DNA from 4 places in the Candidatus Symbiopectobacterium sp. NZEC135 genome. Region 3 is predicted to be linked to each of the others. Evidence: predicted binding sites of a transcription regulator. Region 3 holds the regulator's gene; each other region holds the start of a gene.
The links. Region 3 encodes LexA, which represses DNA repair genes until DNA is damaged. Its sites were predicted from a motif close to TNCTGTATGTACATACAGNA; they were not measured.

Region 1 (7,798 bases), on a different contig from region 3:
AGCGACATGCCGGAGAGCAGATACCCGATGGCAACGCCTGGCAATACCGCGTGCGACAGCGCATCGCCGATCAAACTCATGCGGCGTAGCAACAAAAAGCAACCCAGCGGCGTGGCACTGAGTGTGAGCGCGATACACCCGACCAGCGCGCGCCGCATAAACCCGAACTCCACCAGCGGTGAAAGGAGACTTATTGTCATCATACGACCGCCCTGATCCGCGCCTGTGCGCCGTGGGACACGGAGCGCGCTGAGGCGAATATATCGTGGGTTGCCCCCCAGCGATGGCCTGCGGTGCTGAGTTGTAGCACCAGCGGAAAATGGCGTTCGACAATGTCACGATCGTGCAGCACCGCCAGAACGGTACATCCTTGCTGGTGACGTTGGTGGATCAAGGCCAGCAGAGCCTGCGTTGTTTCGGCATCTACACCGGTAAACGGCTCATCCAGCAGCAGCACCGGTGCGTCCATCAACAGCAAGCGGGCAAACAGGACTCGCTGGAGCTGGCCTCCCGACAAATGGCCGATAGGGCGGGTGGCGAACGCGATCATCGCGACCGCCTCCAGCGCGGCATACGCATTGCGCCGCCAGATACTCGTGAGCCCACCGAACAGGCCGCGCTGCGGCAGGCTGCCCATCAACACCAAATCCATGACGCTCAACGGAAACTGGCGATCGAATTCTGACAGCTGTGGCAAATAGCCAATGCGCGGCAGTGTGTTGCCATCGTGCGCCAGCGAGCCTGCCAAGGGAGGAATCAGTCCGGCAAGGGTTTTTAACAGTGTCGATTTGCCACTGCCGTTTTCACCGACGATGGCCGTCAGTGAACCCGCGCTGAAGCTGCCGCTCAGCGTGCCAAGCGGTGAAGCTGCGGTGTAGCCGAAAGTAAGGTTGTGCAGCGCGATCATGGTAGCGATACCGCCCAGGCGACCAGCGCCCACAACAACGCCAACAGTGCCAGTGCGATGCTGATACGCGCCCAGGCGGAAAGAGAATAGAAGCTCACTCGTGAGTGCCATACAGAGAGAAATTAATTGTTATGTTATAATATAACAATTAAAACGCCAACAGAAAGGCGTAAGAGAATGTGACATGGCGGCTTTGGCCCTTGTCAGCGTGCAAATGTTCTTGTGGTTGTTATTGCGTTAACCCTCAACAGTGTAGAGATAAACGGTAGGAAAGGGGGCTGATGCGTTGAGTGCTTTTTTGCTAAAACCGTCTATCGTGAGCCTCGCAAACACAGGGATGAAGGAACAATGGCAACATTAAAGGATATAGCGGAGTGTGCAGGCGTCTCTATCAGTACAGTTTCTCGTGTATTAAATGGTACTGCGCCGATCAGTGCCAAAGTCAAACAGCAGATACTGGCGATTGCCGCTGAACAAGGCTACCCGCTGCATAAACTGGCGAAACCGGTGGCCGAAGCCTTGGATCCCTTGCGCCATGTTCTGTTGGCAGCGCCACGTAACCTGATGCTGGAAAGTGATTACAATCTGGTTTCCCTGTCATTGATCAATGCCCTTAAAACCTTGTGCGTACAGCGTAATATCCGACTGCGTCCATTTCCCTCGGATCATGATGCCATAACGGAAGATCAAATGAGCGCATCGCTGCAAGGTATGCGGCAGAGTGGCATTGTGATCGTCAATGACGAGCGTATCCCCTTGTTGCAGGCGGTGGTGAAAAGTGGAATACCTGCCGTGCTGATCAACGGTGAAGATCCCGCGATGCGTTTAAACCGTGTTACCCCCGCTAACCATGCCGCCGCAGCCTGTGCCGTTCGCCATCTGATAGAACACGGACATCGGCGAATTCTGCATTTAACCTGGTCGTCTTGCTCCACCATTAAACAACGGGAGCGCGGCTACCGTGATGCCTTGCTGGAGGCAGGGATTGCCGTCGATGAGTCGCTGATTCTTGCTTTGCCTGATTTTCATCCCCTCACTGCGCGCGACGCCATGCTGTGCTGGCTTTCCGCACATCCTGACCGCCTTGGCGTGACCGCGATTTTTTGCGCGGCGGACAATCAGGCGGTGGGCGTGGTGGATGCGCTGGCACAGCGTGGGATTCGCGTTCCAGATGATATGTCGTTGGTGGGCATGGATAATATTTTGCCACTGGATATGCTGCCGGTATCACTGACCACGGTGCACATGCCGCTTGATGCAGTTGCCAGAGCCGCACTGCAATTATTAACCCAGCAATTGGTTCCCGCACAGTCGCTGGGGGTGACGCAGCATGTTGAATTGGCGGGACATTTGGTGGTGCGAGAATCGGTAAAGTGCCTCAGCGCACTCCCTTGATTGCCGACTAAAATCGTGCAGTGGTGGCCTCGACCAGTACGCTAACCAGCTCGCCGCGCTCTAGCTACTGAATACCTTTATCAACATGATGTTGGGCTCTCCCGCTTGCGCGAATAATGCAAAAAGCAGCAAAAGCACAGGTAGCAGAGCGGGAAACACAGCACGCGTTGCGATAATCGATTCAGACGCCGGACGGGGCCCTGATAGCGAACTGTAAATGGAAGATTATCCGTCGATCACCTTATAGCATTTCCGCTGAATTTAATAACGCAAGGGTATCAGCGGTAATGATAAGTATCTCGACAGCAAACAGTAATCAAACCAGTGCGGCCAATAGAGAAATTACAACCAGCGCCAAAACGGTCCGTATGAAGGATATCCTGGGATTGAGAAAGGCCGTGAAATACGTTGAAAATCAGGTGACGACGTTTAATCGCAATTTGCGAAATCCGACACTCTGGCAGCGTCCTAGTGCAAACAGTCTTATGCAGGTGTTAACCGATATAGATACGGTAAGCGCGCGTGTAAAGCAGCTGACAGGTAAAATAGAAACCTCTTCTTACCCACATCATGCATCAAAAATGGCCAACCTGGAAAATATCAAGGCAACCATTGATACGTTGAGTAAAAGAGCCTGTGCCAGCTTTAATCGGTCACAAAAAAACATGCAAGTGATGCGCGAACGAGAAGATCAATATCTGGAAGATCGCGCTCAGAGTGCGAGAGTACGCTCTGAGCGTCGGCAGTATGCTAATGGAATGATTAATTCGGGAAGGGGCGATGAGCTGTATAACGGGGGAATGGTGAAATAGCGGATGGTGGTTGGTGTCGTGCCATTATGAATATTTCAACATGAATCCTTCAACCATAACGTCCTGCTAAAGCAGGGCGTTATGGTTTTGCTGAACCAACAACTTAGAACGGAATATCGTCGTCAAAGTCCATCGGAGGTTCATTGCCGCCAGGCATCGGCGCATTGTTCTGTTGGCGCGGTGCTTGCTGTGCGCCGCCGCTGAAGGCTTGACCACCCTGAGGCTGCTGCGGTTGTCCCCAGCCACCCTGCGGTGCGTTGTTGCCTGCGTTGCCGCCTGCCGGTGCACCACCGCCTTGGCGACCGCCCAGCATCTGCATGGAGCCAGAAATGTCTACCACCACTTCCGTGGTGTAACGATCCTGCCCACCCTGATCCTGCCATTTACGCGTGCGCAGTTGACCTTCAACATACACCTGTGAGCCTTTGCGCAGGTATTCTCCAGCTACTTCAGCCAGCTTTCCGTACAGGGTAACGCGGTGCCATTCGGTGCGCTCTTTCTGCTCGCCGGTCTGCTTGTCGCGCCAGGTATCTGACGTGGCCAGAGTCAGGTTAGCAACGGCACCACCGTTCGGCAGATAACGGACTTCCGGGTCTTGCCCCAGATTCCCGACAAGAATCACTTTATTAACGCCTCTGCTGGCCATGCTTGTGTCTCCTGATGAGTCAATACGTAAAGTCTAAGCCAGAAATCATAACATGCCAGCACTGTGCTGAGTACCCGCGATGTTGCATCCACACTTTTTTTATTGGTTACATTGTTGCATTAGAATACTGGATATTTATTCAGTTTTTTGTTAGCGTATTTCTCCTGCTTGTCCCCCCCCACTGCGCCGCCCTCTGCGGTGCTAAAAAACGCAGCGGGTGTTTTTTTGTGTCATAATTGCACGTTTCGTACCGGTTATCTCCGCCTGCGGGATGATGAAAATAGCGTTAACTCCGGGATGTATGTGAATGGATAAGATCGAAGTTCGTGGTGCCCGTACTCATAACCTCAAAAATATCAATCTGGTAATTCCGCGCGATAAACTGATTGTGGTCACCGGGCTGTCGGGGTCCGGTAAGTCGTCGCTGGCGTTTGATACCCTGTATGCGGAAGGGCAGCGGCGCTACGTTGAATCCTTGTCTGCCTATGCGCGCCAGTTTCTCTCTTTAATGGAGAAACCGGACGTCGATCATATCGAAGGGCTGTCACCGGCGATTTCCATTGAGCAAAAATCCACGTCGCATAACCCGCGCTCAACCGTGGGCACCATCACCGAGATTCACGACTATTTGCGTCTGCTCTTTGCCCGCGTGGGTGAGCCGCGCTGTCCGGATCACGATGTACCGCTGGCGGCGCAGACCGTCAGCCAGATGGTGGATAACGTGCTGGCACAGCCGGAAGGGACTCGCCTGATGCTGCTCGCCCCCATTGTTAAAGATCGCAAAGGGGAGCACACAAAAACGCTGGAAAACCTGGCGACACAGGGCTATATCCGCGCGCGTATCGACGGCGAGGTGTGCGATCTTTCCGATCCGCCCAAGCTGGAATTACAGAAGAAACACACCATTGAAGTGGTGGTCGATCGTTTCAAAGTGCGTGACGATTTGGCACAGCGTCTGGCGGAATCGTTTGAAACCGCGCTGGAGCTTTCCGGCGGTAGCGCCATTGTGGCAGATATGGATGACAGCAAGCAGCCTGAACTGCTGTTCTCCGCCAATTTTGCTTGCCCGCAGTGTGGCTACAGCATGCATGAGCTGGAGCCGCGCATGTTCTCCTTCAACAATCCGGCTGGTGCTTGTCCGAGCTGTGATGGGTTGGGCGTGCAACAGTTTTTCGATCCGGCACGTGTGGTGCAAAACGGCGAGCTGTCCCTGGCGGGTGGCGCGATTCGCGGCTGGGATCGACGCAACTTTTACTATTTTCAGATGCTGCGTTCACTGGCGGAGCATTACCGTTTTGATGTCGAGGCACCTTACGACAGCCTGAGTGAAAAAATTCGTCACGTTATTCTTTACGGCTCCGGGAAAGACACTATCGAGTTCAAATACATCAACGATCGTGGCGATACGTCCGTGCGACGCCATCCTTTCGAGGGCGTGTTGAACAACATGGAGCGGCGTTACAAGGAAACTGAATCAAGCGCGGTGCGCGAAGAGCTGGCCAAATTTATCAGTAACCGTCCTTGTGCCAGTTGCAGCGGAACACGCCTGCGTAAAGAAGCACGCCATGTGTTTGTGGAAAAGACTACGCTGCCACAGATTTCCGACATGAGCATCGGCCATGCGATGACGTTCTTCCAAAACATGAAGCTAAGCGGGCAGCGCGCGCAGATTGCTGAAAAAGTGTTGAAGGAGATCGGCGATCGCCTGAAATTCCTTGTGAACGTAGGATTGAACTACCTGTCGCTGTCGCGTTCTGCCGAAACGCTTTCCGGCGGTGAAGCGCAGCGTATCCGACTGGCGAGCCAAATCGGTGCCGGGCTGGTGGGGGTGATGTACGTACTGGATGAGCCTTCCATTGGTTTGCACCAGCGGGACAACGAACGCCTGCTGGAGACATTGATCCATCTGCGCAATCTGGGCAACACGGTGATTGTGGTGGAACACGATGAAGATGCTATTCGTGCAGCGGACCATGTGATCGATATCGGGCCGGGTGCGGGGGTGCATGGCGGTCAGGTGGTAGCGGAAGGGTCGGTAGAACAGATTATGGCGGTGCCAGAATCGTTGACTGGCCAGTACCTGAGCGGTGAGCGAAAAATCTCAGTGCCGTCGCAACGTGTCCCTGCAGATCCGACCAAAGTGCTGAAGCTGGTGGGAGCCAAAGGCAACAACCTGAAGGATGTTACGCTGACGCTACCCGTCGGGCTGTTCACCTGTATCACCGGTGTCTCTGGCTCCGGTAAATCAACGCTGATTAACGATACGCTGTTTCCGCTGGCTCAACGTCAGCTCAATGGCGCAACGCTGGCGGAACCGGCACCGTACCGTGAAATTCACGGTCTGGAACATTTTGATAAAGTGATCGATATCGATCAAAGCCCGATTGGGCGCACACCGCGTTCCAACCCGGCGACCTACACCGGCGTGTTTACGCCAATTCGTGAGCTGTTTGCCGGTGTGCCAGAGGCAAGAAGCCGCGGATATAACCCCGGGCGCTTTAGTTTCAACGTGCGCGGCGGGCGCTGTGAGGCCTGTCAGGGCGATGGGGTCATCAAAGTGGAGATGCACTTCCTGCCGGATATTTATGTGCCGTGCGATCAGTGCAAAGGCAAACGCTATAACCGTGAAACGCTGGAAATCAAATACAAGGGTAAAAGCATTCACGAAGTGCTGGAAATGACCATTGAAGAGGCGCGTGACTTCTTTGATGCCATTCCAGCGTTGGCGCGTAAGCTGCAAACCCTTATCGACGTCGGGCTTTCTTATATTCGTCTTGGACAGTCGGCGACCACGCTCTCCGGTGGTGAAGCACAGCGTGTGAAACTTTCCCGAGAGTTATCCAAGCGAGGAACGGGTCAAACCCTGTATATTCTTGACGAACCAACCACCGGGCTGCATTTTGCTGATATTCAGCAATTGTTAGACGTGTTGCACCAGTTGCGCGATCAAGGGAACACCATTGTGGTGATTGAGCACAATCTGGATGTGATTAAAACCGCAGATTGGATTGTGGATCTTGGTCCAGAAGGGGGCAGCGGTGGCGGTCAAATACTGGTGTCTGGCACCCCGGAGACAGTAGCGAACTGTGAGTTATCACACACTGCCCGTTTTCTTAAGCCAATATTGATCCGTAGCTAGTATGACTTGCGATACCTGGTGCAAACTGGGTATCGTAATTTTCCTTACAGAGTCGTTTGGAAAATTCACTCTCATGCTCTCTCAGGTTTGCATAAACCACCTCATTAAGTGAGGGCTTTCGTTATATTTCTCTCTAAAAATGGCATGATTTTATAATCACGCATTTCCTATGCAACTTTCTATTTCCTCTTTCGTGGATATATCATTTCCACATTGTTAAATATAGTTAATCAGATTATTGCTAAATACTTTGATATTGTCGATCAATTATCCCCTATTGATAGGCAAATCCTTTTAATTGTTTGTTTTTAAATGATTATAACGATCAATAGGTAAAGATGGTGATGCTGCTGCCGATACTCTATGTAGTATCTTGGGGCGAGGTAGAACTAACGGGCTAATCAATAAAATGCTGTGAGAGTATTTACTTATGAAATACAGAGTAATGCCTATGATCTGTTGCTTAACGTGAGTTTCAGGATAAAACATGATGTTTTACGCCTGGTGTGGAGCTTTCCTTTCAGAATGTGAAGGACGCGTGCAGCTAGCGTTTTGACCATGTTAAGCGTATGAAAAAATAGCATCAGATTATTATTTTATGATGATAGCACCGTATTTATGGTGAGGGGGGGCTATTCCCCTTAATTCTGACAACAGTTCTGTAATATTTTTAGTTGGGTATTTTGCTTGATTTTATATTCCTCTGTGTTTGCACGGTATTCATTTTTTTTCTGAATCTGTTAAGGAAAGGCCCATTACCCGCTCTGATGATATCTGGCAGTAAGCAGCAATCTGACTATGGTTCTCAATATCAAAAAGGAGTAGTTGATGAATATAAAGAACTGGCGTATTGGCTATCGTCTAGGCTTGGGGTTTGCATTTTTGGTGCTGATGCTCTT
Region 2 (7,798 bases), on a different contig from region 3:
ACAGAATCTACCGGCAGGCGGAAACCAAAGGATTTTTCCAATTGCTCATCCAGCTCACGCAGGAAGGCTGGCACCCCTTCCCACAGGCTGTTTTCCACCACGGCGAAGCCCCATTTGGCTTCGTCTACGGGGGTTGGTCGGATCTTACGGATCTCATCCGTATGCCATGACTGGGCGATCAACTGACGCAGACGGCGCATGATCTGATTGCGCTCATAGTCGGCCAGATCGTTGTGATCGAGCTGTTTCAGGCAAGTGTTTACCTCAACCAGCTTATGAATCAGCGTGCGACGGGTAATTTCTGTCGGGTGTGCGGTCAGCACCAACTCAATGGAGAGTGTCTCCACGGCGTCACGAATATCACGTTCGCTTAAGTGTGCCTGCGCTTTCAGACGATCGAACGCCTGAGATAAAATTTCCGGGTTGCTGGCCGCTTCACCGTGTGGCGAAATAGAGTGATATTGCTCTGCGGTGTTGGTCAGATTAAGAAACTGGCTGAAGGCGCGTGCGACCGGGAGTAACTCCTCATTGGAGAGATTTTGCAGCGTGTTCAACAGCTCCTGACGATGCTTCTCATTGCCTGCGCGGGACGACTTTGACAGCTTACGGATCGTCTCGACCTTATCAAGAATACTCTCTCCTAATGCATCCTTGATGGTGTCACCAAGAAGTTTACCCAGCATGCTCACATTACTTCGCATCGCGGAATATTGTTCGTTCATATTTACCCTGACCCATCTCTATTTTTTGTAAGTTTGTTTCATAGAAAGACGCAAAACGCTACCTTCATCTAGCCACGCCCGGCGGGATTCGTCAATTGACGATTGGTTGTTTTATCACCCTGCCCGTTTTACCCCCCTGTTGTTGTACCTGCTTTTGTGTGGGATTGGCAATCGGTGAAATTTAATTACATCCGTGCGCAGATTAGGGGCGCTTATTACGCCCCTGGTTTCGCGTTTACCGGCAGAAATGTTGCACCATCTGGGTGATCAATTTATGCGTCGGAGCAATGAAGGCGGTGTCGATGTATTCATCCGGCTGATGGGCCTGTTCAATCGAACCGGGGCCGAGCACCAGCGTCGGGCACAGCGTCTGGATAAACGGTGCTTCGGTGCAGTAGTTCACCACGTCCGTTGGCACGCCCAGCAATTTCTCAATCACACCCACCAACGCGTGATCCACCGGGCACTCATAGCCGGGGATCGGCGGATGCAGCTCGCTGACGCTGACGCGTCCCGGCCAGCGCTCACTGACCGGTGCCAACGCTTCCGTCACCAGACCGTTCAAATCGTTTAACGTCAATCCCGGAAGCGGGCGGATATCCATATGCAACTCACAGCAGGCACAAATGCGGTTGGCCGCATCGCCACCGTGGATATGGCCGAAGTTCATGGTCGGATAGGGGATATGGAACGCGGCGTTGTGATAACGGGTTTGCAGCGTATTGCGCAACACCATCAGGTGGGAGATGGCATCGTGCATCAGTTCGATGGCGTTTACGCCGCGCGACGGATCGCTCGAATGGCCGGATTGTCCCTGAATTCGCACGGCGTTTGACATATGGCCTTTGTGGGCGCGAATCGGTTGCAGTGACGTTGGTTCGCCGATGATGGCGCAGTCCGGGCGTATCTGCGTGGATTCAGAGAAATATTTGGCACCCGCCATGGTGGTCTCTTCATCGGCGGTCGCTAGCACGTAAATCGGTTTGGCTAGCGTTGCCGGGTCGATATCGCGCAGTGCATCCAGAATAAAGGCGAAGAAGCCTTTCATATCCGCAGTGCCCAGCCCGTAAAGCTTGTTATCGTGTTCTGTCAGGGTAAAGGGGTCGCGCGTCCAACGGCCATCATCAAACGGCACCGTATCGGTATGCCCGGCCAACAGCAAGCCACCCTGACCTTGGCCGATGCGTGCCAGCAGATTGAATTTATGCCGCGTACCGGGCACGGGCTGTACCTCAACGTGAAAGCCTAAATCGGCAAACCACCCGGCGAGCAGATTGATTAATGCTTCATTGCTCTGATCGAGCGCCTGATCGGTGGCGCTGATGGAAGGCGTCGCGATCAACGCCCGATACAGCTCAATAAATGGGGGTAAATTCATCTTCACTGTTGACAGCCTTATGTTAGGATAGTATCAATATTCATGCATTTATTTTGAATAAAAATACAATAACGCGTAGCGAAAGGAAACTGTTTCTAACCCTTGAATGAGACATTACCTGATAGTCTACACCTGCAACGGTCGAATACCGTTAGCGGGTTTGGCGTTTTGTAGATACCCTGTTTTAACGACACTGTTTGTTTACATCATTTTAGTGGAAGGTATGCAGATCCCATGCTGAATACGTTGATTGTTGGCGCAAGTGGTTATACTGGCGCTGAACTTGCACTCTATCTGAATCGTCACCCTCAGATGAACCTTACCGCACTTGCGGTATCCGCGCAGAGCGTTGATGCGGGCAAACGCATTTCTGACCTGCACCCTCAACTGAAAGGCATCATCGATTTGCCGGTACAGGCGCTGACGGATGCCGCCGAAGCCGCCAAAGGCATCGATGTGGTGTTTCTGGCGACCGACCACAAAGTGAGCCACGATCTTGCGCCGGTGTTTCTGGCTGCGGGCTGCGTGGTGTTCGATCTCTCCGGCGCGTTTCGCGTGCAGGATGCTGAATTTTATCGCCGTTACTACGGTTTCGAGCATCAACATGCTGACTGGCTGGCGCAGGCAGTTTATGGCTTGGCCGAGTTTCAGGCGGAGCGCGTCAAGCACGCGCAGCTGATTGCCGTCCCCGGTTGTTACCCGACGGCGTCACAGCTGGCACTGAAGCCCTTGGTGGATGCACAATTACTCAACACCGACCAATGGCCGGTTATCAATGCGGTCAGCGGCGTGAGCGGCGCCGGACGTAAAGCGTCACTCACCAGCAGCTTCTGTGAAGTGAGCCTGCAACCCTATGGCGTGTTCAATCACCGTCACCAACCTGAAATTGCGACCCATCTGGGCATCCCCGTGATCTTCACGCCGCATCTGGGAAATTTCGCGCGTGGGATTCTGGCGACCATTACCTGCCGCCTGAAACCGGGTGTCAGCGCGCAGGATGTGGCGGAAGCCTACCACAATGCCTATCACGACAAACCGCTGGTGCGCCTCTACGATAAAGGCGTTCCGGCGTTAAAATCGGTTGTCGGCTTGCCGTTTTGCGATATCGGTTTCTCCGTACAGGATGAGCACCTGATTGTGGTCGCCACGGAAGACAACCTGCTTAAAGGCGCGGCGGCTCAAGCTGTACAGTGCCTGAATATTCGTTTTGGTTTCCCTGAAACCCAATCTTTGCTCTGACATAATCCTGAGGCACGAAAGCGATGAATCCGTTAATTATCAAACTGGGCGGTGTGTTACTGGACAGCGAAGAAGCGCTGGAGCGTCTGTTTACGGCGCTGGTTGCCTATCGTGAGCAATACCAGCGTCCGCTGGTCATTGTGCACGGCGGCGGCTGCCTGGTGGATGACCTGATGAAAAAACTGGCGTTACCCGTGGTGAAGAAAAACGGGCTGCGCGTGACACCGGCCGATCAGATCGACATCATCACCGGTGCGCTGGCGGGTTCAGCCAATAAAACGCTGCTGGCTTGGGCGAAGAAACACGCCATCAACGCGGTGGGGCTGTGCCTGGCCGATGGCGGCATGACCATAGTAACGCAGTTGGATGAATCCCTGGGCTACGTGGGCAAAGCCCAGGCGGGTTCTGCCGATCTGCCCAATGCGCTGCTGAGCGCCGGGTATCTGCCAATCGTCAGTTCTATCGGCATCACCGAACAAGGCGATTTGATGAACGTAAACGCCGATCAGGCTGCAACCGCACTCGCAGAGACGCTGGGTGCTGATTTGATCCTGCTGTCGGACGTGAGCGGTATCCTCGATGGCAAAGGCCAACGTATTGCGGAAATGACCGCGCAGAAAGCAGAGCAACTGATTGCGCAAGGCATTATTACCGACGGCATGATCGTTAAAGTCAACGCAGCGCTGGATGCGGCTCGCGCGTTGGGGCGCCCGGTAGACATCGCGAGCTGGCGTCATGCGGATCAACTGCCCGCGCTGTTTAACGGTACGCCGATTGGCACGCGGATTTTGGCGTAAATCTGTTAATCTGTAAGGCATTTCCGTTGGCCGTAAGGTAACGGACGCGAGCATGCGGGCCCGCCCGCATGGTTACAAGACATTGAAGCACATTGTGGGAGTATCGGTTATGGCGTTGTGGGGCGGTCGTTTCAGTCAGGCGGCAGATCAGCGGTTCAAACAATTTAATGACTCGCTGCGGTTTGATTACCGTCTGGCGGAGCAAGATATCGTCGGCTCTATCGGCTGGTCAAAAGCGCTGGTGACGGTCAATGTACTCAGCGAACAGGAACAGCAGCAGCTAGAGCAGGCGCTGAACGCACTGCTGGCTGAGGTGCAAGCCAACCCAGAACAGATTCTGCAAAGCGATGCCGAAGATATTCATAGCTGGGTAGAGCAGAAGCTGATCGACAAAGTGGGCGATTTGGGTAAAAAGCTCCACACCGGTCGCAGCCGTAACGATCAGGTTGCCACCGATCTTAAGCTCTGGTGTAAAGCACAAATCAGCGAACTGCAACTGGCGGTGCGCCAACTGCGTGTTGCGTTAGTGGCTACCGCTGAGGTGAGCCAGGATGCGGTGATGCCGGGTTACACCCATTTGCAGCGTGCCCAGCCGGTGACCTTTGCCCATTGGTGTCTGGCTTACCATGAAATGCTGGCTCGTGATGAAAGCCGCCTGGAAGATACGTTAAAACGTCTTGATGTCAGCCCATTGGGCTGCGGCGCGTTGGCCGGGACGGCCTATCCTATCGATCGTGAGCAACTGGCAGGCTGGCTGGGTTTTGCATCTGCTACGCGTAACAGTCTGGATACGGTGTCAGACCGCGATCACGTACTGGAACTGCTCTCTAATGCCTCGATCGGCATGGTGCACCTGTCGCGCTTTGCTGAAGATCTGATCTTCTTCAACAGTGGTGAATCCGGGTTTGTTGAGCTGTCCGATCGTGTGACCTCCGGTTCCTCCCTGATGCCGCAAAAGAAAAACCCGGATGCGCTGGAGCTTATTCGTGGTAAATCGGGTCGGGTGCAAGGCGCGCTGACTGGCATGATGATGACGCTCAAAGGCTTGCCGCTGGCGTACAACAAAGACATGCAGGAAGACAAAGAAGGGCTGTTCGACGCACTCGATACCTGGCATGACTGCCTGATGATGGCGGCACTGGTGCTGGAAGGTATTCAGGTCCGTCGTCCACGCTGCCAGGAAGCGGCGCAGCAGGGTTACGCCAATGCGACCGAACTGGCAGACTATCTGGTGGCAAAAGGCGTTCCGTTCCGCGAAGCGCACCACATCGTTGGTGAGGCCGTGGTGGAAGCCATTCGACAAGGTAAACCGCTGGAAGCATTGCCGTTGGCGGATTTGCAGAAATTCAGTGCCACCATTGGCGATGACGTGTATCCCATCCTGTCGCTGCAATCCTGTCTGGAAAAACGCGCGGCGAAAGGTGGCGTGTCACCACAGCAGGTCGCACAGGCGATTGCCGATGCCAAAGGGCGTCTGTAATAGCGATAGCGCTCTGTCACCTGTATCAGGGCCGGATTTCCGGCCCTTTTTTATTCAGCCAATGACCATAAGTTATAACGCAAGACGTCTCGCATTTTAACCATTTCACCGCCGACAACGATGCCGCTTTACGTTGGCCTGCGTTATTCTTTCTGGACATGCATACAGTATCAATTTACCTTGACGGACAGTGGCGATAACGAAAGGAATGCGACGTGGATATCACCCTCTTTTACGGTGTAGGCGGCGGGGCGGTCGGGGTGCTGGTGGGATGGCTGGTTGCCAGCCTGCGTTACCAGCAACGCCGCGCTCGGCAAGAAACGGAACAACGTATACAAGAGCAAGCGTTACAGCAGGCGCAAAGCGCGGTACGTGAACTTCAGCTCGCGCGTGATAAGGACGAACAGCGTCTGCGTCAGGATGATATGGAGCTGCGTCTGATGCACGGTAAACTTACTGCCCATCAGGAAAAGCTGCTGGTTATGGCTCGGTTGCAAGAAGAGTGCAACCAACTCAACCAGGAGCTGCGCGCACTGCGTGAAGCAAACGGTGCGCAGGAAGCAGAACTGCGTGAAGTCACCATCCGTCTGGAAGAGACGCGCCTCGCCGCTGAGGAAAAACAGCGTTTGTTAATCAACAGCGAGCAACGCTTGACGACACAGTTTGAAAATCTGGCTAACCGGATTTTTGAGCACAGCGGTCGCCGGGCGGATGAGCAAAATCAACAGAGCCTCGATAAACTGCTGACGCCGCTGCGGGAACAACTGGACGGTTTTCGTCGTCAGGTTCAGGAGGGGTTCGGCAGCGAAGCGCGTGAACGCCACACGCTGGCGCATGAAATTCGTCAGTTGCAGCAACTTAACGTGCAAATGGCGCGAGAGGCGGTCAACCTGACGAAAGCCCTGAAAGGCGATAATAAAACCCAGGGGAACTGGGGCGAAGTGGTGCTGGGACGCGTACTTGAGGCTTCCGGCTTGCGTGAAGGCCATGAATACCAAACGCAAGTCAGTATCCAGACGGGCGCAAACGGGCGCATGCAGCCCGATGTGATCGTTCGTCTCCCACAGGGCAAAGATGTGGTGATTGATGCCAAGATGTCGTTGGTGGCCTATGAGCGCTACTTTAACAGTGAGGACGACGAGGAACGCGCCAGCGCACTCAGCGAGCATATCGCCTCCGTGCGCGGGCATATCCGCCTGCTGAGTAATAAGGACTACCAACAGTTGCCGGGGTTGCGCTCGTTGGACTATGTGTTGATGTTTATCCCTGTCGAGCCTGCCTTTCTGGTTGCTATCGACCGCCATCCTGAATTGATCAGCGAAGCCCTGCAACACAACATCATGCTGGTGAGCCCTACCACGCTGCTTGTCGCGTTACGTACTATCACCAATCTGTGGCGTTATGAACAACAAAGCCGCAATGCGCAGCAGATCGCCGATCGTGCCTCTCGGCTGTACGATAAACTGCGTCTCTTTGTCGAAGACATGGCATCGTTGGGGCAAAGTCTGGATAAATCACAGGCCAGCTACCGGCAGGCCATGAATAAACTGACTTCCGGGCGTGGCAATCTGATAGCCCAGGTTGAAGGTTTCCGTTCCCTTGGCGTTGAGGTTAAGCGTACCATAAATCCCAACGTGGCAGAGCAAGCGGTGCTTTCTGCTGAAGCTGACGGTCTGGAAACGCTGTCTGAAACGATTCAAACAGATACCTCGCCTATGGGGGAACACGTGCAAGGCACGGATACAGAAATCTCGAATCGTCTGTGATGCGTCGCGTATGTTCACGTTTTACAACTTTATTCAGTGCATCAGAGCGGTGGGTTTTTGGGCCTGGTCTGTTACACTCTCCCCATTAAGGGGTAGTTTCAAAATTCGATGTTCCTCTTCGATTGTTGATGCGAAACGCGCACAGACACGCCAAGCTCGTGTTGCGCTAATGCTCGACAGCGCAATATGAGCGGCGAGTCCAGCCGATAGCGCGCAAAGGGGATTGACCACAATTCTGATTTGGAAAAGTAGGGCGAAGAACATGACTAACGATCCGGAGAAAACCACGCATTTTGGTTTTCGTACTGTCGATAAAAACGATAAAGAGGCCATGGTAGCGGGCGTATTTCACTCAGTAGCGGGAAAATATGACCTGATGAACGATTTGATGTCCTTCGGGATTCATCGTGCCTGGA
Region 3 (6,450 bases):
ATGATATCCCCAGAGATATCCTGCTGTAGCGCGGCATACAGACTTGTTGCCAGCCCCCCTTTTCCTTGGAGACAAATGATGAAAAATTTAGAAAATACTGCGCTGCTTATCGCTCGCATCTTTATGCCAATCCTGTTCATCGTGGCAGGTTACGGCAAACTGGGTGATGCCTATGCGGGCACCGCGCAATACATGCAGGCCATGGGCGTTCCGACGTTTCTGCTGCCGCTGACCATTCTGCTGGAGCTGGGCGGTGGCTTGGCGGTGCTGTTCGGTCTTCTGACTCGCACTGTCGCCCTTTTCACGGCGGGATTCACACTGCTGACCGCCCTGCTGTTTCACACCAACTTTGCCGAAGGTGTAAACCAGTTGATGTTCCTGAAAAACCTGACCATCGCAGGCGGCTATCTGCTGCTGGCTGTAACGGGCCCTGGCGCTTTCAGCATCGACCGTCTTTTGAATAAAAAGTGGTAACACCGTAGTTTTATACCAAAGTAGTTTTATACCAACGTAGTTTTATACCAACGTAGTTTTATACCAACGTAGTTTTATACCAACGTAGTTTTATACCAACGTAGTTTGATGCCAACACCAGGCATAACCCTCGCACCAGCGGCGCAGTACTCTGCGCCCTGGTTTTTACATTGATGATGGAGGACCCATGGGACAACTAATCGATGGCGTATGGCACGATACCTGGTATGACACCAGCAAGACAGGTGGGCACTTCAAGCGTACCACTGCACAGTTTCGCCACTGGATAACCCCGGATGGCGCGCCGGGCGTCACGGGCGAAGGAGGCTTCGAGGCCCAACCCCATCGCTACCACCTCTATGTTTCGCTCGCCTGCCCCTGGGCGCACCGCACCTTGATCATGCGTCAGCTTAAAGGGTTACAGGAGTACATCGGTGTGTCCGTGGTGCATCCGTTGATGTTGGATCAGGGCTGGACTTTCGGCATCGATTTTCCTTACACCACTGGTGACTCACTCTACCAGCACGAATTTCTCTACCAACTTTACCTGCATGCCAACGCCGATTACAGCGGGCGCGTTACCGTTCCGGTACTGTGGGATAAAACGCGCCACACCATCGTCAGCAATGAATCCGCCGATATTATCCGCATGTTCAATGCGGCGTTTGATGGCATTGGCGCAACGCCCGGCGATTACTACCCGGAGGCGCTGCGCACGCAGATTGATACGTTAAATGCGTGGATTTACCCCACCATCAATAACGGCGTGTATAAGGCGGGATTTGCGACCTCGCAAGACGCCTATGATGAAGCGGTCAATGGCGTATTCGAGGCATTGGATTCGCTGGAAGTCCGTCTGGGACAGCAGCGTTACCTGACAGGCAACGCATTGACTGAAGCGGATATTCGTTTGTGGACCACGTTACTGCGTTTCGATCCGGTTTATCATACCCATTTCAAGTGTGACAAGCGTCGGCTGGCAGACTACCCGAATCTGTTCGGTTTCCTGCGGGATATTTACCAAATTCCCGGCATTGCAGATACCGTCAACATCCCGCATATCCGCCATCACTACTACCGCAGCCACGGTACGATCAATCCGCATGGCATTATTTCCATCGGGCCAGAAAACGATCTGAGCGCACCGCACGGGCGCGACAGATTTAATGGACAGACGGTGTAATCAACAAACGATAGGCCTGAGCATCACATCACGCCTGGTTCAGCACTTTGGGCAATTCGCGCAAGAACCAGGATTTTGCCTCGCCCATGCTGTCACGACGCCACGCCATGATAATCTGGCTCTCCATGGAATATTCCGGGCTGACGACCCGCAAGCGCCCCTCGGCAATATCTCTGGCGACCATGGGGTAAGGCATGGTCGCCACGCCCAATCCCGCCAGCAGCGCGCGGCGTTTATCATCAATAGAACTCACCGTTAAACGCTGCTGCTTATCCAACAGTTGCACGGTCAATACCGGGCGTTCACGCGCGGTATCCGCCACGGCAATCCCGCGATATTTTATGCGCGTTACATCCGACAGCGGTTCAGGCTCTTGGTGAATAGGGTGATCCGGGCTGGCGACGTAAACGTTGTTCATGGTGTACAGCTTGCGCGTGTTCACTTCGGAAGAGGCGCGAAAGTGCATATCAGGCGCAATCACGATATCGGCCCGCCCCTGTTCCAAACGCTCCCAGGCACCAGCCAGCACTTCAGTCAGCAATGACACCTGGGTATTGGCTTTCTGCGCCAGCTTATCCAGCAGAGGAAACAGTTTCTCGGTCGGGATCAGCGCTTCAACGACGATAGTGATATGGGTTTCCCAGCCGCGCGCCAGCGCTTCCGCATCGGTGGTCAGTTTATCGGCGGCTTCGAGCAGGATTCGCCCCCGCTCAAGCAACATACGCCCCACGTTAGTAAATTTAGTGCGGTGACCTGAGCGATCAAAAAGCACGACGTCGAGCTCTTCTTCCAGCTTCTGCATGGTATAGCTCAGCGCCGACGGCACGCGCCCCAGCTCATCAGCCGCCGCCGCAAAGCTGCCACGGCGATCGATGGCGTCCATCACTCGCAGCGCTTCCAGCGTTAATGCCCGTTCTTTTGCCATTTACTCACTCATTCAGGAATTTTGAATATACCCACCAGATTAACTAGCTAACAATCCAACGTCCACACAATTACTATCTGTTTAGTATAATTTTTGAGGTACAGAACCATGATCATATGCAGAACAGCGGAACAGTGCGGTCAAGCTGACTACGGCTGGCTGCAAGCGCGCTACACCTTCTCTTTCGGCCATTATTTCGATCCTGAGCTGTTAGGCTTTGCGTCACTGCGCGTGTTGAATCAGGAAGTCCTCAAGCCAGGCTCAGCATTTCAGCCGCGCACCTACCCGCAAGTCGATATTTTAAATATTCTGTTGCAAGGTGAAGCGGAATATCGCGACAGCAACGGGGGTCATATCCGGGCAAAAGCAGGCGACGTTCTGTTATTGGCCGCACAGCCTGCGGTAAGCTACAGCGAGCACAGCATCAGCGACACAACGCCGCTAACGCGTTTGCAACTGTGGTTCAATGCCTGTCCTTCACGGGAAAACAGCGCCCTGCAACGACTTGCTCTGTGCGATGCCAAGGTCAAACTGCTCGCCTCACCGGAAGGTGAAAACGGCAGCCTGCAACTTCGCCAGCAGGTCTGGGTACACCATCTGCAATTGAACGAAGGTGAACAGCATACGTTTGCACTCAACGGCAACCGCGCTTATTTTCAGGTGGTTCACGGTGCGATGGAAGCCATGACGCCGCAAGAGAACGCAACGATGTTACAGTGTGGAGATGGCGCCTTCATTCAGCAGGAAAAACAGCTGACTATCCGCGCCAAAGCCCCGCTGCGCGCGCTGCTTATCGATCTGGTTGCCTGAGGCACATTCGACCTGCTGATGGATTATCACAGCGCGATCCGCGCCTTACATGGTAAGATGGGCAACATGTTCATCATCATGCGGTAGGATCAGGCCAATGGATTCAAGCGACCAAGACAAACTCCTTGCCCAGGCGGAAAGTATTTGCCAACAGCGCAACGTGCGCCTTACGCCACAGCGACTCGAAGTGCTTCGGCTGATGGCTCAACAACACGGCGCGATCAGTGCTTACGATCTGTTGGATCTGCTGCGTGCCTCAGAACCGCAAGCCAAACCCCCTACCGTATACCGCGCTCTGGATTTTCTGCTGGAGCAAGGGTTTATCCATCGTGTGGAATCGACCAACAGCTATGTCATGTGTCACCACATTGAAGAACATAGCCATACTTCAGCGCTGTTTATTTGCGATCGCTGCGGGCAAGTGACGGAACGTCAGACGGAAGGCATTGAAGCCATTCTTCAGCAGTTGGCACAAAGCGCCAATTTCACGCTGCGTCACAGCGTAGTCGAGGCACACGGCCTGTGCGAAGCCTGTCAGGAAGTGGCTGATTGCCGTGAACATGGACACTGTCATCACGACCATACGGTGCCCATCAAAAATGCGAAACCCGGCCGCTGAGCTGAGGGCGCATCACGTCATCGACAAGGCTTTCCCAAAAAGAAACGCCCTGTCGGCTAACGGTGTTTAGCTCCACTCACCGTTGCGGATAACACCGACGGCCAGCCCTTCAATAGTGAAACTCTGCTCGCGTAAATCAACCACGATGGGAGCAAAAGCTTCATTCTCCGCCAGAAGCTGCACGGTATTACCCTGACGCTTTAAGCGCTTAACCGTTACTTCATCTTCAATACGTGCCACCACGACCTGCCCGTTACGCACCTCTTGCGTTTTATGCACGGCAAGCAAATCACCGTCCAGTATCCCGATATCTTTCATCGACATACCGCTGACGCGCAGCAGAAAGTCTGCGTGCGGTTTGAACATGGCCGGATCGACCTGATAGTGGCACTCGATGTGTTCTTGCGCCAGCAGCGGTTCACCCGCAGCAACACGACCAATCAGCGGCAGGCCAACATTTTCATCTTCCATCAGCAGACGGATACCGCGCGATGCGCCAGAGACAATTTCAATCACGCCTTTACGTGCCAGCGCCTTCAAATGCTCTTCCGCCGCGTTGGGTGAGCGGAAACCCAGTTGCTGGGCGATCTCGGCACGCGTTGGCGGCATGCCGGACTGCGCAATATGATCGCGAATCAGATCATAGACCTGCTGCTGTCTGGTTGTTAATGCTTTCATTCCGCCCCCTGGTTGTTTATACAGTTTATCTGTGAGTATATACAGGTCATCGCGGCTTGGGAATCACAGAGAGGCAAATACCTGTGTTTTTATGCGCTTTGCCTCAAAATCACGCTGAAATCACCCCAGCACGAGCGGCCAGAGAATGCTCACCCAGACAACGGCGGCAAAGGCCAAGGCCACAAACACCGCCGCCGAACCGATATCTTTAGCGCGCCCAGAGAGTTCATGGTGCTCCATCCCCACGCGATCGACGACGGCCTCGATTGCGCTGTTGACTAACTCCATCAGCACCACCACCACCACCACGCCAATCAGCACTAGGCGCTCCAACAGTGACACGGGGAGCCAACACGCAACCAGCACTGCCACGACCAGCAGCATCAGTTCTTGCCGAAATGCGGCTTCGTGCTGCCATGCCTGTTTCAGCCCTTTGAGAGAGTATCCCGTTGCCTTGATAATCCGCGTTATCCCGGTAGCCTTATTCATGTTTTTTCATCCGTTTATCAGAGATTTTTTGCAATTTTCCCGTAACACCGTTGTCTCACACCACAGATCTCCCGTGTACTTTCTGGTATCCTTGCGGCGCATTGCTACTCAAGAGGCTTCTGGTTGTTATGTCCGGCTGGCGTAAAATTTACTATAAATTACTGAATTTCCCACTTAAATTGTTAGTGAAAAGCAAGATAATTCCTAACGATCCCGTGGCGGAGTTAGGGCTAGATCCTTCTCGCCCCATTCTTTATGTGCTGCCCTATAACTCACAGGCGGATTTACTGACGCTGCGCGCAAAATGCCAAGCGTTAGAACTGCCCGATCCGCTGGAACCCACTGAAATTGACGGTATCTCACTGCCCAGCCACGTGTTTATTAACGATGGTCCGCGCGTATTCCGCTATTACACGCCCAAGCAGGAATCCGTCAAACTGTTCCACGATTATCTGGATCTGCACCGCAACAATCCCTATCTCGATGTACAGATGGTGCCGGTTTCTGTCATGTTTGGCCGCTCCCCAGGCCGTGAAGGACAACACGGCGCGACACCACATCTGCGTCTGTTGAACGGCATTGAGAAGTTCTTTGCGGTGATCTGGCTGGGTCGCGACAGCTTCGTGCGCTTCTCCAGCATCGTGTCGCTGCGCCACATGGCAACCGAACACGGCACTGACAAAACCATAGCGCACAAACTGGCGCGTGTCGCCCGTATGCACTTTGCTCGTCAGCGTCTGGCCGCCGTTGGTCCGCGTTTGCCGGTACGTCAGGAATTATTTCATAAGCTGCTGGACTCCAAGGCCATCAAGAAAGCGGTTGAAGATGAGGCGCGCAGCAAGAAAATTTCCCATGAGAAAGCGCAACAGAATGCCATCGCCCTGATGGAAGAGATCGCAGCGGACTTCTCTTATGAAGCCGTGCGGCTTTCCGATCGCATTCTGAGCTGGACTTGGAACCGTCTGTATCAAGGCATTAACGTACATAATGCCGAGCGCGTGCGTCAGTTGGCACAGGACGGCCATGAACTGGTTTACGTGCCTTGCCACCGTAGTCACATGGACTACCTGCTGCTCTCCTATGTCCTGTATCATCAAGGTCTGGTTCCTCCCCATATCGCAGCCGGTATCAACCTGAATTTCTGGCCAGCAGGCCCGATTTTCCGCCGTCTGGGTGCGTTCTTTATTCGCCGGACCTTCAAAGGCAACAAGCTCTACTCCACCATTTTCCGCGAATATCTCGGCGAGCTGTTCTCACGCGGCTACTCCGTTG
Region 4 (7,798 bases), on a different contig from region 3:
ATGCCGAAAGCCAGCTCACGCGCAAAAAATCTATCGATCTTGAATATCTGGTTTGGCAACGGTTGGCGGCATTGGCAACCCGTCGTAATGCCACGTTGTCGGAAACCATAGTGCAATTGATTGAAGATGCTGAGTCCAAAGAGCGCTATGCGAATCAAATGTCATTGCTCAAACAGGATTTGAAAGCGATCCTTTCTCAAGACGACGGCGATACAAAAAAGAACGGATAATAAAGGCCAGTTCAAAAATGAAGTAAAAAAAACCTCGCAATCGCGAGGTTTTTTATCAGTATAAGGTTATTCAGAAACGAATAACTTAAGCCTGAGGCTGAGAAACGACATCTTTGATGCCTTTAACTTCGATCTCAACGCGACGATCCGGTGCCAGGCAGTCGATCAGCGCTGCACGCGGTTTCGTGTTATCGCAGGTAGAGCCGGTAACCGGGTTGGATTTACCCATGCCACGTGCAGAGATCTTGTTAGCCGGGATACCTTTGGATACCAGGTAAGACACGACGTTCTGAGCACGACGTTCTGACAGTGCCTGGTTAGCTTCTACAGAACCGATACGGTCAGTGAAGCCCAGAACAACAACAGAACCGTCTTTAGGATCCAGATTGCTCAGTTGGCTGTACAGTTGGTCCAGAGACTGACGACCTTCTGGCTTCAGTGTATCTTTACCGAAGTTGAACAGAACGTCAGAACGCAGTGTGAAACGCTTGGTTTCAACCATTGGCGCTGGTGCAGCAACTGGTGCCGGAGCAGCAACAACTGGTGCCGGAGCATCACCCTGACCGAAGCGGTAGGAAACACCAACGCTCATCAGCAGGTTATCAGGACGTGCACCAACGGTGCCAGCGTCGCCAATGTTGTTGGTCCACTGGTAGTCAACACGTGCAGCCCAGTCACGATCGAAAGCGTATTCGATACCAACAGCAGCCAGTGGGGATACGCCAGTGTCGCTGTCGCTCAACTGAGTACCACCATTTTGACCGTTTGCGTCAACACGCCATACCATGCCACCCAGACGAGTATATACGTCCAGATCTTGCATTACCGGGTAGCTTAATTTCGCGGCCAACTGAACGCCCTGAGCTTTGAAAGCGGCACTGTCAGTTGGATTGCTGTTGGAACCCGCATACTTCATGCGACCCAGCCAGTCATAACCTAATTCAAAGCCCAGATATTGGTTTGCCTGATAGCCGACGAACGTGCCCGCGCCCAGTTTGCTCTTGATTGGGTTGTTGTTAATACCGTCAAAACCATTACCAGAGAAACCGGTGTCGTGGAACTGGGAAACCCCCAGTTTGCCGCCAACGTACCAGGTTTCTTCTTTGGGGGCTGCTTGTGCTACTGTAGCAAAGCTAGCCAGTGCCACTGCAATTGCGATAGCTGTTTTTTTCATTTTACGCCTCATTATCATCCAAACCGGCAATTAGCATTAATGCCAATAGGCCTTTGGTTAAATCCTTGACTGAAGCCACTGCTCTTAATTTATAACGTACTGCCAACTAATTGGCATTATGCAAAGAGCAACTCCAGCGCGTTAAAGTCTACAACGTGATACGAAAGTTACAAGTACGATATGATCTGCCTTGTAGAAAAAACAGCGTTTCATACATACTTCCTAACAAATAATAGTTTATTTTGGCGAATCGCAACGTTTATCCGTAATGGTTGACGCGCTTCACACCTGCATATCCGTGGTTTGGGCGTCAAACAAACCAAGATGATGATACGCAGATGAGAAAACTCTTAATTTACTTAATGGTACAGCGTTGAGTGAATTTTTAGGCGAGAAAATAGTCCATCTTCTTCTCTGCGTATGCACTGGGGTCTCATGATAAATCCGTAGGCGTTTCCTTTTTGAGCAGCCTGCCTCAAACGCATACTTTCTTCTTCCGTCAAATTGTGCTCAAGCCAGCATAAGACAACGCTGTAATTTCCCGTTAACAGCGCTTTTTCCATTGCCTCAACGGTTTCGTTAGGGTTGAGGTGATAAGGCTGAATAACTTTATCCAGGGGTAAACCCGATTGCTGTAACCAGTGGCGGCTGATTTTTTGTTGTGGGGCAAGCCACAGTAGCCAGCGCGATTGCGCGGCTAATTGCTGCAAAAGGGGAAGTAACAGAAGCGTTGTCATCGGGTGTTCAACACTGTAGTCGATTTCGCTGATGATACCGCTGCCATAGCCTGCAACTGCGTTCCGTGGCAATGGAGCGCTGTGCAGTGGGGCTGGCTGATGACGTTCTGAACGAATAGAGTGCGCACGCATGATGGGTTTCATCCTTAGTGTTACTGTATGTGCATACAGTATATCGGCTATGGACGAAAATCAACCTGCTTTTTTTTGGAAGCGCTTCGCATTATTGGCATGGCAGTGGGCGGAGATCACATTTTATGTTTGAAGCCTTACCAACCTTGTGATTAATTACTTTAACACGTTAAGAACACATATACAGACAGAGGATTGATTTTCAATACTAAAGGGTGTTGTATGAATCAGTTATGCAAAAAAAGGATTTTGCAATCAAAAGTTTCTTTCTCCTCGTTGGGAGAAATTACCACCCGTTCTCAATTTGGCGGTTATAGCATCGCGGCAAATAAAACCATCTTTGGTCTTATCTCCAACGGGGAGCTTTATTTACGTGCGAGCAAGCGTTGTGAGCCACATTTCCTTGCACTGAATATGCCGCATTTGGTTTATACCAAACGGGGCATGCCCGTACCATTGAGTTACTATTTGGTGGGGGAGGTATTATGGGAAGATCCGACGCAACTGCTGCAATTGGCAAAAATGTCGCTTGAGGGCGCAGAGCAGGATAAATCAGAACGTGAGCTTTGCACACGGTTAAAGGATTTACCCAATCTGAATCACGATCTCGAGCGGATGTTATGGAAAGCGGGAATCAGAAATGCTGATGAGCTGCAACAACACGGTGCAAAGGAGAGCTACTTGAAGTTAAAGGCTGTCAGTAAACATGCCAGTGTGAATATTTTACTGGCGTTGGCGGGGGCGATTTGCAGAACGCATCAGGCTGCGTTGCCAAAAGGGGTAAGAAACGAGCTGATTGAATGGTATAAACACCATTCAGCGCCGTTGCCTAAAACCTGACAGGCTAACTTGCGCGGTATCGTTACAGGCAATGATGCCGCGCTACAGGGTTTTTACGCTTTGCGCTTTTCCTTCTGCACCTGTTTTTACGGTGCGTACGTCACCGAATAGCCCCTTTCAACTGCGTCAGTTCTGGCAAGACATCGATGATAAGGCCGATTTGCTGCAAGACCAGTTGCTCCTTGCTGTCTGGATCGGGGGCAAGCTGTTGTACCTGCTGTTGACGTATCAGCAATCCTTCACGCTGCGTTTGTACGTCAATGTCAGGATGATTCAACGCTGCATCAATGTAACAGACGGCATCATCGAGTAGTTGCAACGTCTGCGGCATCACCATTTTTTCTCGGTGGGCACCGAGCGTTGAAATATAGCTTAACAGCGTATGGTTAAGGCACATAAAGCGAAACGCATCATCGAGTGTAGTTCTGATGGCATGGGGTTCAGAAGACATGTTTGCGACGACAGAGGCCAGCTCCGCGTCGCCGTTGTGCGCATCGCGGCGCGCGATACGGTAACGCAAACTGTTGCTTTTACCTTGATGGTACTGTTCGAGAATGGCATCCAGATATCGGCAGTTGGCGTTGATGGTTTTATCGATTACCGCAGGTAAACCACGAAAACGCCAGTCCGGCCAGATAAAACTGACGGCAGCCCAGGCAATGGCACATCCAATCAGCGTATCCAGAATGCGAGGTCCTGCCACTTCGAAACCCTCACCCAGCAAGTTAAAGCAGAGCAAAACCAATAGGGTAATAAACAAAGTGGCATGGGCATATTGTACGTTGCGAAAGGCAAAGAACAGTACACCGCTGATAACAATCAGAGTGAGTTGTCCTTCAAGCGAGGGCACAAAATAGAGTACCGGTATCCCAATCAGAATGCCTGCCAGCGTCCCGATAATACGTAACGCCAAACGCCGCCGCGTCGCATTGTAGTTTGGCTGACACACAAACAGGCTGGTAAGCAGAATCCAATAGCCGTGCTGCATGTGTGTCAGTTGAATAAGCGCATACCCCCCGCAGAGCAGGGCAGACATACGGATAGCGTGACGAAACAAGGCTGAACGCGGTGTAAGATGACGACTGATGCGCAGCCGAATATCACTCCAGCCAGTCAGCCCATCATCAGACAGACTTTCTTCCATCTGCTGCTGCGATTCCAGCCATTGCTCTGATTCGATATTCACTAACTGGGCATCAATGGCGCGCAGATTATTTAGCAGGTGGTGTAATGCTTTTCCTTGGGCCGAATTTGCGCCATCTTTGGCAAAAAAAGCGTGCAGTGCGGCATCCAAATAAACAAACGCCCGCTCGATACGTCCATCATGCTGGTATTTTTGCTGTAATAGAATGGATTGCGCCAATTGGCGACAGGCGCGTGCCTGCATTGTCAGTAAACGTTGAAAACGAAAAAGAATATCACTGTGGCGAAACGTTTCACGTAACTGCGCGTATTGCACGTGCGAGGAACTGGCGCGTTCGTGAATATCTTGTGCTGCAAAATAGTAGTGCAGCGTGCGGCGAGTGCCACGCTGTCCACGATCACCGCGTAACCGAGTTAACAATGAGGCTTTGGCTTGATTGAGCGTTGCCACCACATCACTGTTAACCAGTGCTACATCGATCAATGGATTATCGGTCGACTCATCAATATCGGGATCAAACAGTGTTGCTTTGGCATCCAGATAGTGGGAGAGCTGCTCAAAGCATCGTGCCAGACTGTCCTGCAAAGGACGAATGGGAAAGACAACATGCCCCAACAACGTCAGCAGGTTGTACCACAATGCCCCGGCGAGCAGCAAAAGTGGCTGTTGATACCAATTGTCATACAGGGACACGCCTAGCATGGTGTAAATGGCAATTAGCAGAGCACCAAAAGCAATAGTGGCATAGCGCTGACCCAATGCACCAAGCAGAATAAAACCAGCCGTTGAAAAGGCCAGCCCGATGCCGAAGAGCCACGGGTAAGGAAAAAGCAGTTCTATGGATACCGACGCGATAAAGAAACAGAGTAGCGTAATAAACAGGTTGCGTAATCTGCCGGTTAGCCGATCGTCAAGATCGGTCAGCGCTGCGGCCACCACGCCAAGCGTTAACGGAATGGTGGTGATGGGTTGGCCCATCCACCAGGGCAGCAACGCAGCGCCAGCCAGGGCAATGAATATACGCGCGTTGTACAACCAACCGCTATTGTAGAGGTAACGCCGGAATCCTGAGATAAAAGTCAACAACGTCTGTTCCTTACCGACGGTTAGCGATAGCGACGACGCGCGTTTCTTTCACGTATCGCTTGTGCCTCTTCAATAGAAACGACGCGACGACCTACAGGCCACAGTGCGATGACCGCCAGTTTGAAGTTGGCAATGCCGACAGGAATACCGATAATCGTTAGGCATTGCGCAATGCCGCTGGCAATATGCGATATACACAGCCACCATCCGAAAAGAATAAACCAGAAGACGTTGAGGACTGTCCCGCCCGCACTCAATACGGCATTTTTACGCTCAGGTTCTACCTCATCGATGTGAACGGCCTCATTGCCGTAGGGGAGCAGTGATAGCTTGGTGATTTCCCAGCATGATCGGGTCAGTGGCAAGGTGAAAATCAGCACAATGCTGATCAGCGTTGCAATAAACCATGCCAGCGTGGTGAAAAATCCGCCCAGCACAAAATTAAGAATGTTCAATACGGCTCGCATTGTTGCTCCATGATGTCAGGCGTAGCGAAGGTCTCATAGATAGGGCATCTATCATTACAAAATACAGACATCCCATGGCATTGCTTCAGCACACATCGCGTATGATGTCATCAGCAAGAATATTACATCAAGCGCAGGGATATCTTAACGTGTTTTAACACTGGAGGCGGGGTCTGTGTCGCAGGTAAACTACCGAAAAGCCGTTTTTTTCATGGCGTAACGAAAATGGAACTGAAAGCAACCTCTTTAGGCAAACATCTGGCGCAACACCCCTACAATCGGGTGAAGCTGCTCAATGCAGGCGTTCAGGTGAGCGGTGAGAAACACGAGTATGTTATTCCCTTTAACCAATTACTGGATATTCAGTGTAAGCGTGGCCTGGTGTGGGGGGAACTGGAGTTTGTGCTGCCAGAAAATCAGGTTGTGCGACTGCATGGCACCGAATGGCAGGAAACCCAGCAGTTCTACCGTTATCTGATGAAAATGTGGCGTCAGTGGAGTGACGACATGAGCGCGGTGTGTGCCGATGTGTTGCAGCGTCAGGTCACCGATATTGAGCAACGGACGAACCACCAAGGATGGGTTTCACGTCAGGCATTGACTGAGTTACAGACAGCGATTCGTGCCACGCTCGCCGCTTTGCCGCTGCCGGTCGAGAGATTGACGACGTTTATCAACTGTTGTGACAGTTACACCCTTTGTCAGCAGTGGCTCGCTGAGGGGGAATCGTGCAGAACCGCCTGTAACCAAGCCTGGATGGAAAAAACGCTGTCGCTGGAGCAGGCCTTTTTTGACGGCGTTGAAACCACCCCGCTGAATGCTTCGCAGTGTCGCGCTGTTATTAATGGTGAAGATTCTGTATTGGTGCTGGCAGGGGCGGGCAGTGGCAAAACATCGGTGCTGGTGGCGCGTGTCGCCTGGTTGCTACACCGCAACGAAGCGATGCCGGAACAAATCCTGTTACTGGCCTTTGGTCGTAAAGCGGCGCAGGAGATGAACGAACGTATTCAGGCGTGCTTGCACACGGATGCGGTGCAGGCCAAAACATTCCATGCGCTGGCACTGCATATTATTCAACAGGCTACGCGTAAGGCGCCGGTTATCAGCCGATTGGAAAGCAATAGCGCGCAGCGACATGAGTTGCTGATTAAAACCTGGCAGCAACAGTGTGCGGAGAAGAAAGCGCAGGCCAAAGGATGGCGTGAGTGGCTGAGCGAGGAGATGGCGTGGAATGTGCCGGATGGCGAATTTTGGCTGGATACGCGTCTGGCTGCGCGTCTGAGTGGTCGTCTGGATCGCTGGCTCGGGCTGATGCGCATGCAGGGCGGGAGCCAAAATGACATGCTGGCGCTAGCCGATGAGGAACAGCGCCCGCGTTTGCAGCGTGGTTTACGTTTAATGGCGCCTTTGCTTAAAGCCTGGAAAGCAGCATTAAAAGAGGAAGGGGCGGTGGATTTTTCCGGTCTGATCCACCAAGCGGTAAATCTGCTGGATAAAGGGCGTTTTATCAGCCCCTGGAAGCACATTCTGGTCGATGAGTTTCAGGATATTTCGCCCCAGCGCGCGCAACTGTTAGCGGCGCTACGCAGGCAGAATCTGCGTACCCGCCTTTTTGCTGTCGGTGATGACTGGCAGGCGATTTACCGTTTCAGTGGCGCGGAACTGACGCTGACCACGGCATTTGAGCATCACTTTGGGCGCGGTGAACGCTGTGCGCTGGATACGACCTATCGCTTTAACGATCGCATTGGCGAGATTGCCAATACCTTTGTGCAGCAAAATCCGCATCAATTAAAGAAACCCCTTAACAGCCTACGCACTGGCGACAAAAAGGCGGTCATGCTGCTGCCTGAAACAGAGTTGGAAGCGTTGTTTGATAAGCTCAGCAGTTACGTCACGCCTGATGAGCGTATTCTGGTGCTGGCGCGCTATCACCATTTGCGGCCAGCCATGCTGGATAAAGCGAGTGTGAGGTGGCCAAACTTGCT

Region 1: the regulator LexA is predicted to act here: its motif matches at 3,886-3,905, upstream of uvrA (excinuclease ABC subunit UvrA).
Region 2: the regulator LexA is predicted to act here: its motif matches at 5,767-5,786, upstream of rmuC (DNA recombination protein RmuC).
Region 4: the regulator LexA is predicted to act here: its motif matches at 2,295-2,314, upstream of sulA (SOS-induced cell division inhibitor SulA).

Annotation. Positions count from the first base shown of each region.
Region 1 is NZ_JAGFPF010000008.1:45,412-53,209, forward strand. Features, by position in the region: gene J5224_RS06790 (metal ABC transporter permease) at 1-203, opposite strand, end outside; gene J5224_RS06795 (metal ABC transporter ATP-binding protein) at 200-907, opposite strand; gene J5224_RS06800 (LacI family DNA-binding transcriptional regulator) at 1,256-2,302, shown strand; gene J5224_RS06805 (hypothetical protein) at 2,590-3,114, shown strand; gene J5224_RS06810 (single-stranded DNA-binding protein) at 3,218-3,760, opposite strand; gene uvrA (excinuclease ABC subunit UvrA) at 4,068-6,899, shown strand; gene J5224_RS06820 (methyl-accepting chemotaxis protein) at 7,728-7,798, shown strand, end outside.
Region 2 is NZ_JAGFPF010000033.1:19,557-27,354, forward strand. Features, by position in the region: gene ppc (phosphoenolpyruvate carboxylase) at 1-722, opposite strand, end outside; gene argE (acetylornithine deacetylase) at 958-2,106, opposite strand; gene argC (N-acetyl-gamma-glutamyl-phosphate reductase) at 2,335-3,339, shown strand; gene argB (acetylglutamate kinase) at 3,363-4,136, shown strand; gene argH (argininosuccinate lyase) at 4,246-5,616, shown strand; gene rmuC (DNA recombination protein RmuC) at 5,832-7,382, shown strand; gene ubiE (bifunctional demethylmenaquinone methyltransferase/2-methoxy-6-polyprenyl-1,4-benzoquinol methylase UbiE) at 7,645-7,798, shown strand, end outside.
Region 3 is NZ_JAGFPF010000047.1:299-6,748, reverse strand. Features, by position in the region: gene J5224_RS18310 (DoxX family protein) at 79-474, shown strand; gene J5224_RS18305 (glutathione S-transferase family protein) at 662-1,657, shown strand; gene J5224_RS18300 (LysR family transcriptional regulator) at 1,686-2,582, opposite strand; gene J5224_RS18295 (pirin family protein) at 2,691-3,392, shown strand; gene zur (zinc uptake transcriptional repressor Zur) at 3,490-4,011, shown strand; gene lexA (transcriptional repressor LexA) at 4,078-4,689, opposite strand; gene J5224_RS18280 (diacylglycerol kinase) at 4,810-5,178, opposite strand; partial or broken gene plsB (glycerol-3-phosphate 1-O-acyltransferase PlsB) at 5,307-6,450, shown strand, end outside.
Region 4 is NZ_JAGFPF010000092.1:1,613-9,410, reverse strand. Features, by position in the region: gene matP (macrodomain Ter protein MatP) at 1-230, shown strand, start outside; gene ompA (porin OmpA) at 316-1,404, opposite strand; gene sulA (SOS-induced cell division inhibitor SulA) at 1,764-2,273, opposite strand; gene J5224_RS22420 (TfoX/Sxy family DNA transformation protein) at 2,496-3,113, shown strand; gene yccS (YccS family putative transporter) at 3,214-5,343, opposite strand; gene J5224_RS22410 (YccF domain-containing protein) at 5,364-5,810, opposite strand; gene helD (DNA helicase IV) at 6,036-7,798, shown strand, end outside.